DNA from 4 places in the Pectobacterium sp. HCp5_1 genome. Region 2 is predicted to be linked to each of the others. Evidence: predicted binding sites of a transcription regulator. Region 2 holds the regulator's gene; each other region holds the start of a gene.

Region 1 (3,236 bases), on a different contig from region 2:
AAGGTTTGCAGCACGCCGCATTACCCGGCCGTTTTCAGACCGTGCAGGCGTCACCGCGTTTGATTCTTGATGTTGCACACAATCCTCACGCGGCGGCATATCTGGCAAACCGTTTGGCTGAGTTGCCGAAAACCGGAAAAGTGCGAGCCGTCATCGGCATGCTGTCGGATAAAGACATTGCCGGTACGCTGGCTCACTTAACGCCGTTGGTGGATGCGTGGTATTGCGCTCCGCTGGAGGGGCCGCGTGGTGCCACGGCGCAGCAAATTGCCGAGCACCTGACGCGCAGCCAATCGTTCCCCGATGTCGTAACTGCCTGGAAGCAAGCCATGTCCGAGGCGACGGAGCAGGATATCGTCATTGTGTGTGGATCTTTTCATACGGTAGCGCATGTGATGGAAGCGCTGGATGAGGAGAAGGCGAATGGCGAGTAAATTTCAGAATCGACTGGTCGGTACGGTTATTTTGGTCGCGCTGGGCGTGATCGTTTTACCCGGCCTGCTGGACGGCAAGAAAAAGCACTACGAAGACGAGTTTGCGTCGATTCCGCTGATCCCTAAGCCGGGTGACAGCAATGAGATGGAAGCGCTGCCTGCGCTGAACCCGTCGCTGCCGAGTCAACCGCCGGAAGGGGCGGAGGAGGCGATGCAAAACAGCGCGGAAGCCGAAGCCGTTGAAGCGAGATCGTCTGCGTCATCTGCAACTACGCCATCTACAACGACAGCACCTGAAACCACGACGCAGACGCCGCCATCGTCCCATTCTGGCACGAATACGCCAGCCATGACGGCACCGCCAGTGGTGGTTGAGCGTCCGCCGGTTCAGACGCCAGCGCCAGTGATGCCGAAGCCTCAGCCAAAGCCTGAGGTGAAGCCTGAAGTGAAACCGAAGCCAGAGCCTAAACCGGAACCCAAACCGGAAGTGAAGCCTGAAACGCAGCCGACGCAGCAAGCGCCTGTCGGACAGGCCTATATTGTGCAGCTTGGTGCGCTGAAAAACGCGGATAAGGTGAATGAAATTGTCGCCAAGCTTCGTCTCTCTGGTTACCGCGCGTATACCGTGCCATCAACGCCGGTTTCAGGCGAAATCACCCGCATTTACGTGGGGCCGGATGCGTCGAAGCAGAAGCTAGAGTCTTCACTGGGTGAGCTGAAACAGCTCAGCGGGCTAAGTGGGCAGGTGCGAGCACATTCCGTTCGTTAAGGTCGTCGAGCGTGATGATGACGTGATGGCTGGCTCGCAGCCGGTCACGTAAATAAGCAAAAGCAGGCAGCGGGGATGAGGTTCGCATCAGTGATACTTCGCCCCGCATCTGTTTTAAGATGCTTGCTGTGAGTTTTGAGATGCCGAGAGTGAATAGAATCAGGCATGACGTATTGTCGGTTTTTTCGCCTGATTATCTATCGATGAAATCGGCGGAAATACGCTACGCAAACGTTTTCTTTTTCTGTTAGAATGCGCCGCGAACAGGATGACGTAGCGGCTTATCGGTAGCATCGTTCATTATTAGGATAGTTCATGGTTTGGGTTGATTACGTCATTATTGGCATCATCGGATTTTCGGCTTTGGTTAGCCTGATCCGGGGGTTTGTTCGCGAAGCGCTGTCGTTAGTAACCTGGGGATGTGCTTTTTTTGTTGCCAGTCATTACTACGCTTACCTCGCGGTCTACTTCACCCGTTTTGATGATGAGCTGGTGCGTAACGGCATTGCGATTGCCATTCTGTTTATTGCAACGTTGATTGTGGGAGCTATCGTCAACTATGTGATTAGTTCACTGGTTGAACGTACCGGATTATCCGGCACCGATCGCGTTCTGGGCATCTGTTTTGGTGCGCTGCGCGGGGTGCTGATCGTTTCCGCACTGCTATTCTTTCTGGATACGTTCACCGGTTTTTCACAAAGTGATGACTGGAAGCAGTCCCAGTTAATCCCGCAGTTCAGTTATATTATCAGGTGGTTTTTTGACTACCTGCAAAGCACGTCAAGTTTCTTGCCGCAGCATTTACCGCTGCGGTAGCGCTGATGAGGAAAAGACACCATGTGCGGTATTGTCGGTATCGCCGGTTTTACACCGGTCAACCAGTCGATTTATGACGCGTTAACGGTGTTGCAACACCGTGGGCAGGATGCTGCGGGTATTGTGACCATCGATGCCTTTAATTGTTTTCGCCTGCGTAAGGCCAATGGCCTGGTGAAAGATGTGTTTGAAGCGCGGCACATGCAGCGCCTACAGGGAAACATGGGGCTTGGTCATGTGCGTTATCCGACCGCAGGTAGTTCCAGCGCCTCGGAAGCACAGCCTTTCTATGTGAACTCTCCGTTCGGTATCACGCTGGCTCACAACGGTAACCTGACTAACGCTCACGAACTGCGTAAAAAGCTGTTCGAGCAGGAGCGTCGCCACGTTAACACCACGTCTGATTCTGAAATTCTGCTGAATATTTTCGCCAGAGAGCTGGACCGTTTCCAACACTATCCGCTGGAAGCCGATAATATTTTTGCGGCCGTTGCCGCAACGCACCAGCAAATTCGCGGTGCCTATGCCTGTGTTGGCATGATTATCGGTCACGGTATGGTCGCTTTCCGCGATCCTAATGGGATTCGTCCTCTGGTGATTGGTAAGCGCGATCTGGAAGATGGCCGCAGCGAGTATATGGTGGCGTCAGAAAGTGTCGCACTGGATACGCTGGGCTTTGAATTTTTACGCGATGTGGCGCCGGGAGAAGCGATCTACATTACGGAAAAAGGGCAGCTGTTTACCCGCCAGTGCGCAGAGAATCCAAAGAGCAATCCGTGCCTGTTCGAATATGTCTATTTCGCTCGCCCAGACTCTTTCATTGATAAAATCTCGGTCTACAGCGCACGCGTTCGCATGGGTCAGAAGCTCGGTGAAAAAATTGCGCGCCAGTGGGAAGATCTCGATATTGATGTCGTGATCCCGATTCCTGAAACCTCTTGTGATATCGCGCTGGAAATCGCGCGCATCATCAACAAGCCGTATCGTCAGGGATTTGTGAAAAACCGCTATGTTGGCCGCACGTTTATCATGCCGGGGCAGCAGGCACGTAAGAAATCGGTACGCCGTAAGCTGAACGCCAACCGTGCTGAGTTCCGTGACAAGAACGTGCTGCTGGTGGATGACTCCATCGTGCGTGGTACAACGTCAGAGCAGATTGTAGAGATGGCGCGTGAAGCAGGAGCCAAGCGTGTTTATCTGGCCTCAGCGGCACCGGA
Region 2 (3,236 bases):
ACTGTGCAGATTGAGCGAGTTAAGGATTATGTTCGGTCACTGTTATTATGCGCTTATTTATTACCCTTTTTATATTATTTTTCAGTAATCTATCCCTGAACATCGTTCAGGCTGCGCCGCATACCCCGCATTCTGCGCCAAAGAAAAGCGCCGTGGTAGAAACGAATAAGAAAAGCCGCCAAACAAAGGGTAATGCTAAGTCACCGACGCCGATCAAAAGCAAAAAACCAGAACCTACCGCCGTCAGCAATAAAACCAAATCCCGCACCCCGAGCAAAGTGACAGAAAAAAAGCTGTCACGGACGCAAAGCAGCACGCCCGCGCTCGTGAAAAAAAATCTTAAAAAGCTGAAGCCTGAAGAAGAGAAACAAACCACCGCACAAGCCAGAGTCAAAACCGGACTGAAGAAGAGCGCACTCAAGGGGAAAGCGGATAAAAATCCAGCGCCGACAGAAAAAGGAATGGCGCTAAGTGCAGCACATAAAAAACGCTATCAGCATGCCAAAACGACCGCAATGAATAAGTTGATGAGCCAGATAGGTAAGCCTTATCACTGGGGCGGTTCGTCTCCCTTTACCGGATTCGACTGTAGCGGACTGGTTTATTACGCCTACAAAGATGTCGTTAAGATCCAAATTCCACGCACCGCAAACGAAATGTATCACCTGCGTGACGCCGCTCCGATTAAAAAGAGCGAGCTGGAAAGTGGCGATCTGGTCTTCTTCCGCATCAATAATCGTGGCGCAGCCGATCACGTCGGGGTTTATCTGGGTGAAGGAAAATTTATTCAGTCGCCGCGTACAGGCTCAGATATTCGTATCAGCAAGCTGAGTGAAGATTATTGGCAGGAACACTACGTTGGCGCACGTCGCGTGGTGACACCGCAGACGATTCGTTAAGAGACAGGTTATATCTGGTATACCCTAAATAATTCGAGTTTCAGGAAGGCGGCAAGCGAAGGAATCCCGATGAACTTACTCAAGTAAGTGATTCGGGTGAGTGAACGAAGCCAACGCACATGCAACTTGAAATATGACGGGTATAAAGCGATTCAGACACGTTTTATGTAACATCAACGTGTCTGAATACCTAACCCGCCCAGAGGCACCGTTCGGTTAGTTCAGCACCGCAATAAAACTAAACGCGATGATCACAGCCAACGAGCCAACAGTTGTCAGCAAAGACATCTTCAGATCTGTATCCATGAATTACTCCTTATTAACGAACGAATTTTATCTGAAAGCTTCATCTGAAAAGACACCACCGTTCACAGCCAAACCCGTTTAGGTAGTAAAAGCCACAAATAATAGGGTTATTACGATTCTTTCATAATTGTAGCGAAAAATCTCGGACGAATGCATCACTAATAGTATAAATTAGCCCTTTCACTTTCATGATAAATCGGACACAATCCGCTGTTTATGAAAGCGCTGCGTATCAGTCGAAAAACGTCAACCCAGATCCCTTCGGTATAACATTCGGCATTCTCCTTCTGAAATCCTGTTTTTTAGCTTAGAAGAAGAACATTAAACGTAGGCAAACGATTAACAATATACTTACGTCTGTAACAGGTAAGTTCAGGAGTCATTTTTAGATGGCAACGATTAAAGATGTGGCAAAACGTGCTGGCGTTTCCACCACAACCGTATCGCACGTGATCAATAAAACACGTTTCGTCGCCGAAGAGACTAAGGCAGCCGTCAGGGCGGCAATTAAAGAATTGCACTATTCGCCCAGCGCCGTCGCCCGCAGCCTCAAAGTTAATCACACTAAATCTATCGGTTTGCTGGCCACATCCAGCGAAGCCCCCTATTTCGCCGAAATCATTGAAGCCGTTGAAAACAGCTGCTATGCCAAAGGCTACACGCTGGTGCTGTGTAATTCGCATAACGACATCGGCAAACAGCGCGCCTATCTTTCCATGCTGGCGCAAAAACGCGTCGATGGCCTGCTGGTAATGTGCGCTGAATACCCACCAGAGCTGTTGTCGATGTTGGAAGATTATCGCAGCATTCCGATGGTCGTGATGGACTGGGGACAGATGCACAGCGATTTTACCGATACGATTATCGATAACGCCTTTGAAGGCGGTTATATGGCAGGTCGCTACCTGATTGAACGCGGCCATCGGGATATCGGTGCCATCCCCGGCACTCAAGAACGCAACACCGGCAGCGGGCGCTACCTCGGCTTTTTGAAAGCATTGAAGGAAGCCGACATCACCGTACGCGACGAATGGGTAGTTCGGGGCGATTTCGAACCGGAATCCGGCTACAAAGCCATGCATCAGATCCTCGCACAGAAACAGCGTCCAACGGCCGTATTCTGCGGCGGCGATATTATGGCGATGGGGGCTATCTGTGCGGCTGACGAACTGGGTCTGCGTGTGCCGCAGGATATTTCGGTGATCGGTTATGACAACGTGCGCCACGCGCGTTTCTTTACGCCTGCGCTGACCACCATCCACCAGCCAAAGGAGCGTCTGGGTCAGTCCGCTTTCGCGATGCTGCTGGATCGCATTACCAGTAAGCGGGAAGATGCACACGTCATTGAAGTGCACCCGACGTTGATTGAACGCCGCTCGGTTGCAGACGGCCCTTACCTCGACTATCGCCGCTAGCCGCAGCCATTCTGTACAGACGATTTTCTTATTCCTACTGCTTCTCCTCTCTGCTTCAGCCAATTCTCTTGTATGCTGGTTGAAGCAGTTTTAAATTTAATACCGTGTTTCATTTTCTCTGGTGACAGCCGATACCTCGGCTGCGATAAGTGTTGTCCTGATGTGTTTTACGATACTTTTACATAAAGTTAAGGAGACATGATGGGTTTACCTTATACAGAAGAATGGGATCCTAATACCGCGCCCTGGTTCCACATCGTGCAAGACATGCTGGCCAGCGCGGATATCACCATCAACGGCACTCGCCCTTTTGACATCCGCGTGACCAACCCCAATTTCTTTAAACGCATCCTACGTGAGGGATCGCTGGGGCTGGGAGAAAGCTACATGGATGAATGGTGGGAGTGTGAACGGCTGGATATGTTTTCCCATCGCGTCCTGCGTGCGGGGTTGGATGCCAGGCTGCCCCGCCGTCTGCACGACCTGACGCGCGTCGCCCTCTCCCGCGTCACAAATTTACAATCCCGCCAACGTGCTCAGGTTGTCGGTAAAGCGCATTACGATTTAGGTAACGACCTCTTTACCCTGATGCTGGATCCCTATATGCAATACTCCT
Region 3 (3,236 bases), on a different contig from region 2:
AATGTCGGTGACGGTTTTTGCCTGCAAGAGCGGGCTAAGAAACAGCAGGCAAAGCAGTAAGACGGTACGCATGGTGGAGTTCACAAAATTTAAGATGGGGAAAGATAATCATTGTCATTTTCGTTTTCAACCGATGAAGAGTGCGTGTAATTTGGGTTGATAGAAATGTTCTTTTTTATCTGAGTCTTAGTGATTATTTCGTAAAGATTAGTAAATATTTAAAGCGCAGCGAGGGAAGGGAAAAGGGGGATAATTAATGAGTGGGTGTGAAAAAGAAGACGTAATAAAAAGTAAGGCTCCGCAGGGGAACCTTACTCTGTGATGAAGCGATGAGCTGACAACATCACTCGGCAGCGTAGCCCTGCGGTGGAATACGCACGCTGTCCAGCCAGGCTTCATTATCCCGCATCACCAGTCTGCCGTTCAGGAACCAGTTGATGACCATCGGATAAATCGTATGCTCGTGCGTCTTCACGCGTTCGCTCAGGCTTTCTTCCGTGTCGTCACTGAATACAGGCACTTTCGCTTGCAGAATCAGTGGGCCGCCATCCAGTTCATCGGTGACGAAATGGACGGATGTCCCATGTTCCCGGTCGCCATTTTCCAGCGCCTTGCGGTGTGTATGCAGGCCAGGATATTTGGGCAGCAGGGAAGGGTGAATGTTCAGCATTTTGCCGGTAAACTGGGCAACAAATTCCGGGCTAAGAATCCGCATGTAACCTGCCAGAACCACCAGCGCCGGCTCATATTGCTCAATTTCATTTGCCAGTGCGGCATCAAATGCGGCGCGGTCGGCAAAATCTTCAGGGTTCAGGACGCACGTAGGAATGTCCGCATCCTGTGCGCGTTCTAGCCCGTAAGCCTCCGCATTATTGCTGAATACGGCGACGATTTTTCCTTTAAGGCGTGCGTTCTTACAGGCGTCAATCAACGCCTGTAAGTTGCTTCCATGACCTGAAATCAGCACAACGATGTTTTTCATCAGTTAATAACCACTGCGTCTCCGGCATCGGTTTGAGTAATGACGCCGATTTTCCATGCGTTTTCGCCGCTGCTGTTGAGTAATGCAACGGCCTCGTCTGCCTGTTCGGCTGGCAGTGCGATGATCATACCAACACCGCAGTTGAAAGTACGATACATTTCGTGGCGGCTGACATTACCGGCCTGTTGCAGCCAGTTGAAAACGGCAGGCCATTGCCAGCTGGATTCGTCGATCGTCGCCTGCATGCCTTCTGGCAGTACGCGCGGGATATTTTCCCAGAAGCCGCCGCCAGTCAGGTGAGAAATGGCGTGGACATCGACTTTCTCAATCAGGGACAGTATAGATTTCACGTAGATTTTGGTCGGGGCCAGCAGGTGATCGGCCAGTGATTTGCCTTCCAGCTCGAACTGCTCTGGATCGGTCTTGCTGACTTCGAGCACTTTGCGCACCAGCGAATAGCCGTTTGAGTGCGGGCCGCTGGAAGCGAGGGCAACCAGAACATCGCCGTTCTGCACTTTGCTGCCGTCAATAATTTCTGATTTTTCTACGACACCGACGCAGAAGCCGGCAACGTCGTAGTCTTCACCGTGATACATACCCGGCATTTCGGCGGTTTCGCCACCGACCAGCGCACAGCCTGATTGCTTACAGCCTTCCGCGATACCGGTAATCACACTGGCAGCGGTGTCAACATCCAACTTGCCCGTGGCGTAATAGTCGAGGAAGAACAGTGGCTCGGCGCCCTGAACGACGAGATCGTTCACGCACATTGCAACCAGATCGATACCAATCGTATCGTGGCGTTTCAGGTCCATCGCCAGGCGCAGTTTGGTGCCGACTCCGTCAGTGCCGGAAACCAGAATCGGTTCGCGGTATTTTTGCGGTAAGGCGCACAAGGCACCGAAACCACCCAATCCACCCATAACTTCTGGGCGACGGGTCTGTTTCACTACACCTTTGATACGGTCGACCAATGCATTGCCTGCATCGATATCCACGCCTGCGTCTTTATAGCTGAGAGAGGTTTTGTCGGTCACTGCTGAGTCCCCACGAAGGTTACGGGTCGTATTCAGAAAACACGGTATTTAGAAAACATACTGTGGTAAAAATAATGCGCGCTAATTCTAACAGTGTAGGCAATCGTTTGCGAGTGATGAGTCATCGGCTGGCTATTTTTCGTTAATGGCGACAATTTCTCTTCTCGGTTGATCTGGATCAGGCTGAATCATATGGCGCTAAGTAAAAAAGGCGGTATAATCCCGCGATTTTTTTTACGACGGGCTCTTGTGCCCGCCGCCCTGCGGGCCGCCGCAAGCGGTGTTTAAAAACGCGTTTGGCGTTTTTGTCCGTCCACTAGCCGATGGGGAGATAATGATGAAGATCGTCGAGGTGAAACACCCACTCGTCAAACACAAACTGGGTTTGATGCGTGAGAACGATATTAGCACGAAGCGTTTTCGTGAGCTGGCTTCCGAAGTAGGAAGTTTGCTGACTTACGAAGCGACGGCTGACCTGGCAACCGAAAAAGTCACCATTGATGGCTGGTGCGGTCCGGTTGAAGTCGATCAGATCAAAGGCAAGAAAATTACCGTCGTACCGATTCTGCGTGCAGGGTTGGGGATGATGGAAGGCGTGCTGGAAAATGTCCCTAGCGCGCGTATCAGCGTTGTCGGCATCTACCGTGATGAAGAGACGCTGGAGCCTGTTCCTTATTTCCAGAAGCTGGTTTCCAATATCGAAGAGCGCATGGCGCTTGTAGTTGACCCTATGCTGGCAACCGGCGGTTCAATGATCGCGACGATCGATCTGCTGAAAAAAGCGGGTTGTCACAGCATTAAGGTGCTGGTGTTGGTTGCCGCTCCAGAAGGGATTGCCGCACTGGAAAAAGCCCATCCAGATGTCGAGCTTTACACGGCATCCATCGATAAAGGCCTCAACGAGCAGGGTTACATCATGCCGGGCCTGGGTGATGCGGGCGATAAAATATTTGGTACGAAATAACAGGTAAGCCGACTTATAGTCGGCTTTTTTTTGGCGCAAGGATACCCGTCATACTTCAAGCTGCTTGTGCGTTGGCCGCCCTTACTCACTCCAGTCACTTACTTGTGTAAGCTCCTGGAGATTCGTGCGGTTGCCGCGTTACAAGGCCATAAATGGGCCTTGCCCTAAAGGGTCAACGCAGAGCGTTGTTCAAAACGTTAACGTTTTGTCACGCAACTCGAATTATTTAGGGTATCGGTATTGCCTATGGTGC
Region 4 (3,236 bases), on a different contig from region 2:
CGAGTACGTGTTCCCTGTAATACGGCAACATAGCGGCTGACTTCAGTGGCGACGCCGGACAGCGTTTGCAGGAAATTCAGCGCCGTGCGTTCACCTGTCAGGAGCTGTTTGGCTGGGCCTGTGATGTCACACAGCGTTTGGTTGGGCGTGATAGCGTCGCCATCGGCAACGTGCCAGACGATCGTTGTTGTATTGCCTAATTGAGAAAAGACTTCCTCAAGCCAGCGTGTGCCGCAGAATATACCTGCTTCACGCGTGATAATGCGTGCGCTGGCGGTCTCGTTGTCGGGGAGCAGAAGCGCGGTAATATCTTGATTAGCATCGACGATGCCACCTAAATCTTCACGCAAGGCCAGTTGCACGCTGGCGGGGATATCTTGTGCAATACGAGCGAGCAAGGCTTGTTGGCGTTGTTCCTGACTGTAGCGACGCGTTGACATGACAAAACTCCGAAGGGGGATTCGGAGGTCTATGCTACCTTGTTTATATCAGGACATCCAGAATGAATACTTATTACAATTCAATCTGTTACTGTTATGAGTCTTCCGGCGAACATCCGTGGTCGCCGGAAAGAGGAAGCGATTTTAGAAGTTGTAACCGACGACCAGATAGTAGCCCCAGCCGGTAGATTTCACTTCAAACGGGCCTTTGCCGAAATTGAGTTCTGCGCCATCAGCCCATTGGCCGCCGTTGTGGAAATAACGCGCGACGAAAGAGTAGTGCCAGTGGTCGTAGCCCAGCGCCAAAATATGGCTGGAGGCAATGGAATTGTTGGTGCGGCTTGAGTTCGATTTATCACGCAGTTCTGAGCCAAAATCGAAATTGGTGAAGCTGATATACGAGACGTTGCCGCCCAGCATCGAACCCAGTGGGTAAGAGTATTTCACTTTTACACGGTAGCCGTCCCACTCGTTTTCGTTAGCGGCGCCGTAGTTCTGCCATTGGTATTTTGCATAGCCGTTCACTGACAGAGACAGGTCGGTGCCGGTATCAATATCGGTGCCTAAGCCCATGTACCAGGTACTCTGGCGTGAACCGCTGTTGCGACCCTGATCGTAAATAACGTTATTGGCGATGTACCACTCTTTAAACGGACCAAAGCTCAGATCAGCGCCCGTCAGTTTATCAATTGAGAAGCGTGGTTCGATCTCGACAAACAGCGGAGAGCCTTTGTCCCAAATGCCACGGCTGTCGGGATCGCCACCAAAAAACTTAGGCGCATCGGCGTAGCCGTAGAAATCGAACCAGTCTTTACGCGCAAAGGCTTCGTATTCCAGGTAAGTCGTGCTGTTCAGTTGCGGTCCGAAACGCGTGTGGGCGCTCCCGACGACGTTAATGCTCTGGTGCCACCAGTCGGACAGGTATTCGGCTTTATTGCTGTCGGCAAGAGCAGGCATTGAGCATGACAGTGCGAGTAAAGCGCCTGCGGCGAAAGTTTTTTTCATGTTAAGTACCATAGTGTTAGACGTTATTTACGTCGTACGTAAGACCGCAAAATAAGTTTTGGTAATATCTAAAAAAATCAGAAGATAATTTTGTCATGCATTTTAAGTAAAAATAGACGCAATGCACGAAAACGATTGCCTTTTATTGTGCTATTACATTTGTAATGTGATTTTAATCACATAATGGTGTTAGGAATTTCACCTTACTAAAAAACGTATCGGGATTGTGTTCAGGCAGGAAAACGACGGGAATATCACAAAACAAACGGTAAAACCTATTGATACCCAGTTGAATAGATAGCATGGCGTGAAACATGGTATCTTGGATACAAGGACTTTTGGCTACAATGGTTTTTACACTGACGTTGTTTTTACTCCTGAAATTGAGTTTTCGCCTGATTCAGCCGGCAAACGATACGATGCGAGGTTATCGCCGATGCTTTTGGAAAATGGCTGGTTATCCGACATTACACACACGCCTTCACCGCATTATGATGGCCGCCCGAATGATGAGGTGCCTTCCCTACTGGTGATCCACAATATTAGTCTGCCGCCTGGCGAGTTTGGCGGTCCGTATATTGATCAACTGTTTACGGCGACGTTGGATCCCACTGCGCATCCTTATTTCGCCGATATTTCCCATTTACGCGTCGCGGCACACTGCCTGATTCGCCGCGATGGGCAAATCACCCAGTATGTGCCTTTCGATCAGCGCGCCTGGCATGCGGGTGTTTCGGTGTTTGAAGGTCGGGAACGCTGTAATGATTTCTCTATTGGCATTGAGCTGGAAGGGACGGATACGCTGCCTTTTACCGCGCAGCAGTATCACTCGCTGGTGGCGATTACACGCCTGCTAATGCAGGCCTATCCTATTACGCTATCGCGAATTACCGGACACAGCGACATCGCACCGGGCCGTAAAACCGACCCCGGACCGGCATTTGACTGGGACGGCTATCATCGTCTGCTACAAGAAAACGGGACAGAGAACAAAGGGAGTCTGGATTAATGACGCTGTTTACACTGTTGCTTACGCTGGCATGGGAACGCTTGTTCAAACAGGGCGAGCACTGGCAGATCGATCATCGGCTTGAGGTCGTATTCCGGCACGTGCCGTCTCCATCTTTATTGCAAACGCTGTTCCTGACGCTCTGCAGCATGGGCATCGTGGCGTGCTTGCTGTGGCTCACGAGCGGTATTCTGTTTGGCCTGATTTCTCTTCTGCTGTGGATTGTCATCAGCCTGATGTGCATTGGTGCGGGTGAAATCCGTCAGCACTATCGGCGCTATTTGCAGGCGGCACAGCGCGGCGAGGCGGATGCCAGTCGGGAAATGGCGGCTGAACTGGCGCTGATTCATGGTTTGCCCGTTGGTACGGGAGAAGGAGAGCAACTGAAAGAGCTGCAAAATGCGCTGCTGTGGATAAATTTCCGGTTTTATTTAGCGCCGCTGTTCTGGTTTATCGCTGCTGGACCCTACGGGCCGATTGCGCTAACGGGGTATGCATTTTTACGCGCCAGCCAAACCTGGCTTGCCCGCCACCACACCCCGCTGGAGCGCGCGCAGTCTGGCGTCGATAGTTTACTGCATTGGCTTGATTGGATCCCCGCACGCTTGGCGGGTGCCGCTTACGCACTGCTGGGGCACGGCGAGAAAGCGCTGCCAGCCTGGTTCGCTTCGCTGGGGGATTCTCGCAGTTCACAGTATTGGGTGTTGACTCAACTGGCTCAATTTTCTCTCGCGCGTGAATCCCACGTTGAGCCTGTGGAGACGCCCAAAGCCGCTGTGACG

Evidence for each region. Region 2 encodes PurR, which represses purine synthesis genes. Its sites were predicted from a motif close to CANGCAAACGTTTGCNTG; they were not measured.
Region 1: the regulator PurR is predicted to act here: its motif matches at 1,428-1,445, upstream of cvpA (colicin V production protein).
Region 3: the regulator PurR is predicted to act here: its motif matches at 2,116-2,133, upstream of purM (phosphoribosylformylglycinamidine cyclo-ligase).
Region 4: the regulator PurR is predicted to act here: its motif matches at 1,570-1,587, upstream of Q3A88_RS03590 (nucleoside-specific channel-forming protein Tsx).

The regions. Positions count from the first base shown of each region.
Region 1 covers NZ_JAUMIO010000002.1:106,494-109,729, reverse strand. Annotated here, with positions in the region: gene folC (bifunctional tetrahydrofolate synthase/dihydrofolate synthase) at 1-434, shown strand, start outside; gene dedD (cell division protein DedD) at 424-1,203, shown strand; gene cvpA (colicin V production protein) at 1,519-2,019, shown strand; gene purF (amidophosphoribosyltransferase) at 2,041-3,236, shown strand, end outside.
Region 2 covers NZ_JAUMIO010000004.1:210,189-213,424, reverse strand. Annotated here, with positions in the region: gene Q3A88_RS05120 (C40 family peptidase) at 48-899, shown strand; gene Q3A88_RS05115 (YnhF family membrane protein) at 1,116-1,205, opposite strand; gene purR (HTH-type transcriptional repressor PurR) at 1,595-2,620, shown strand; gene cfa (cyclopropane fatty acyl phospholipid synthase) at 2,822-3,236, shown strand, end outside.
Region 3 covers NZ_JAUMIO010000005.1:111,315-114,550, reverse strand. Annotated here, with positions in the region: gene Q3A88_RS05930 (ABC transporter substrate-binding protein) at 1-72, opposite strand, end outside; gene purN (phosphoribosylglycinamide formyltransferase) at 344-982, opposite strand; gene purM (phosphoribosylformylglycinamidine cyclo-ligase) at 982-2,019, opposite strand; gene upp (uracil phosphoribosyltransferase) at 2,357-2,983, shown strand.
Region 4 covers NZ_JAUMIO010000003.1:168,855-172,090, forward strand. Annotated here, with positions in the region: gene nadC (carboxylating nicotinate-nucleotide diphosphorylase) at 1-440, opposite strand, end outside; gene Q3A88_RS03590 (nucleoside-specific channel-forming protein Tsx) at 585-1,445, opposite strand; gene ampD (1,6-anhydro-N-acetylmuramyl-L-alanine amidase AmpD) at 1,882-2,454, shown strand; gene ampE (beta-lactamase regulator AmpE) at 2,454-3,236, shown strand, end outside.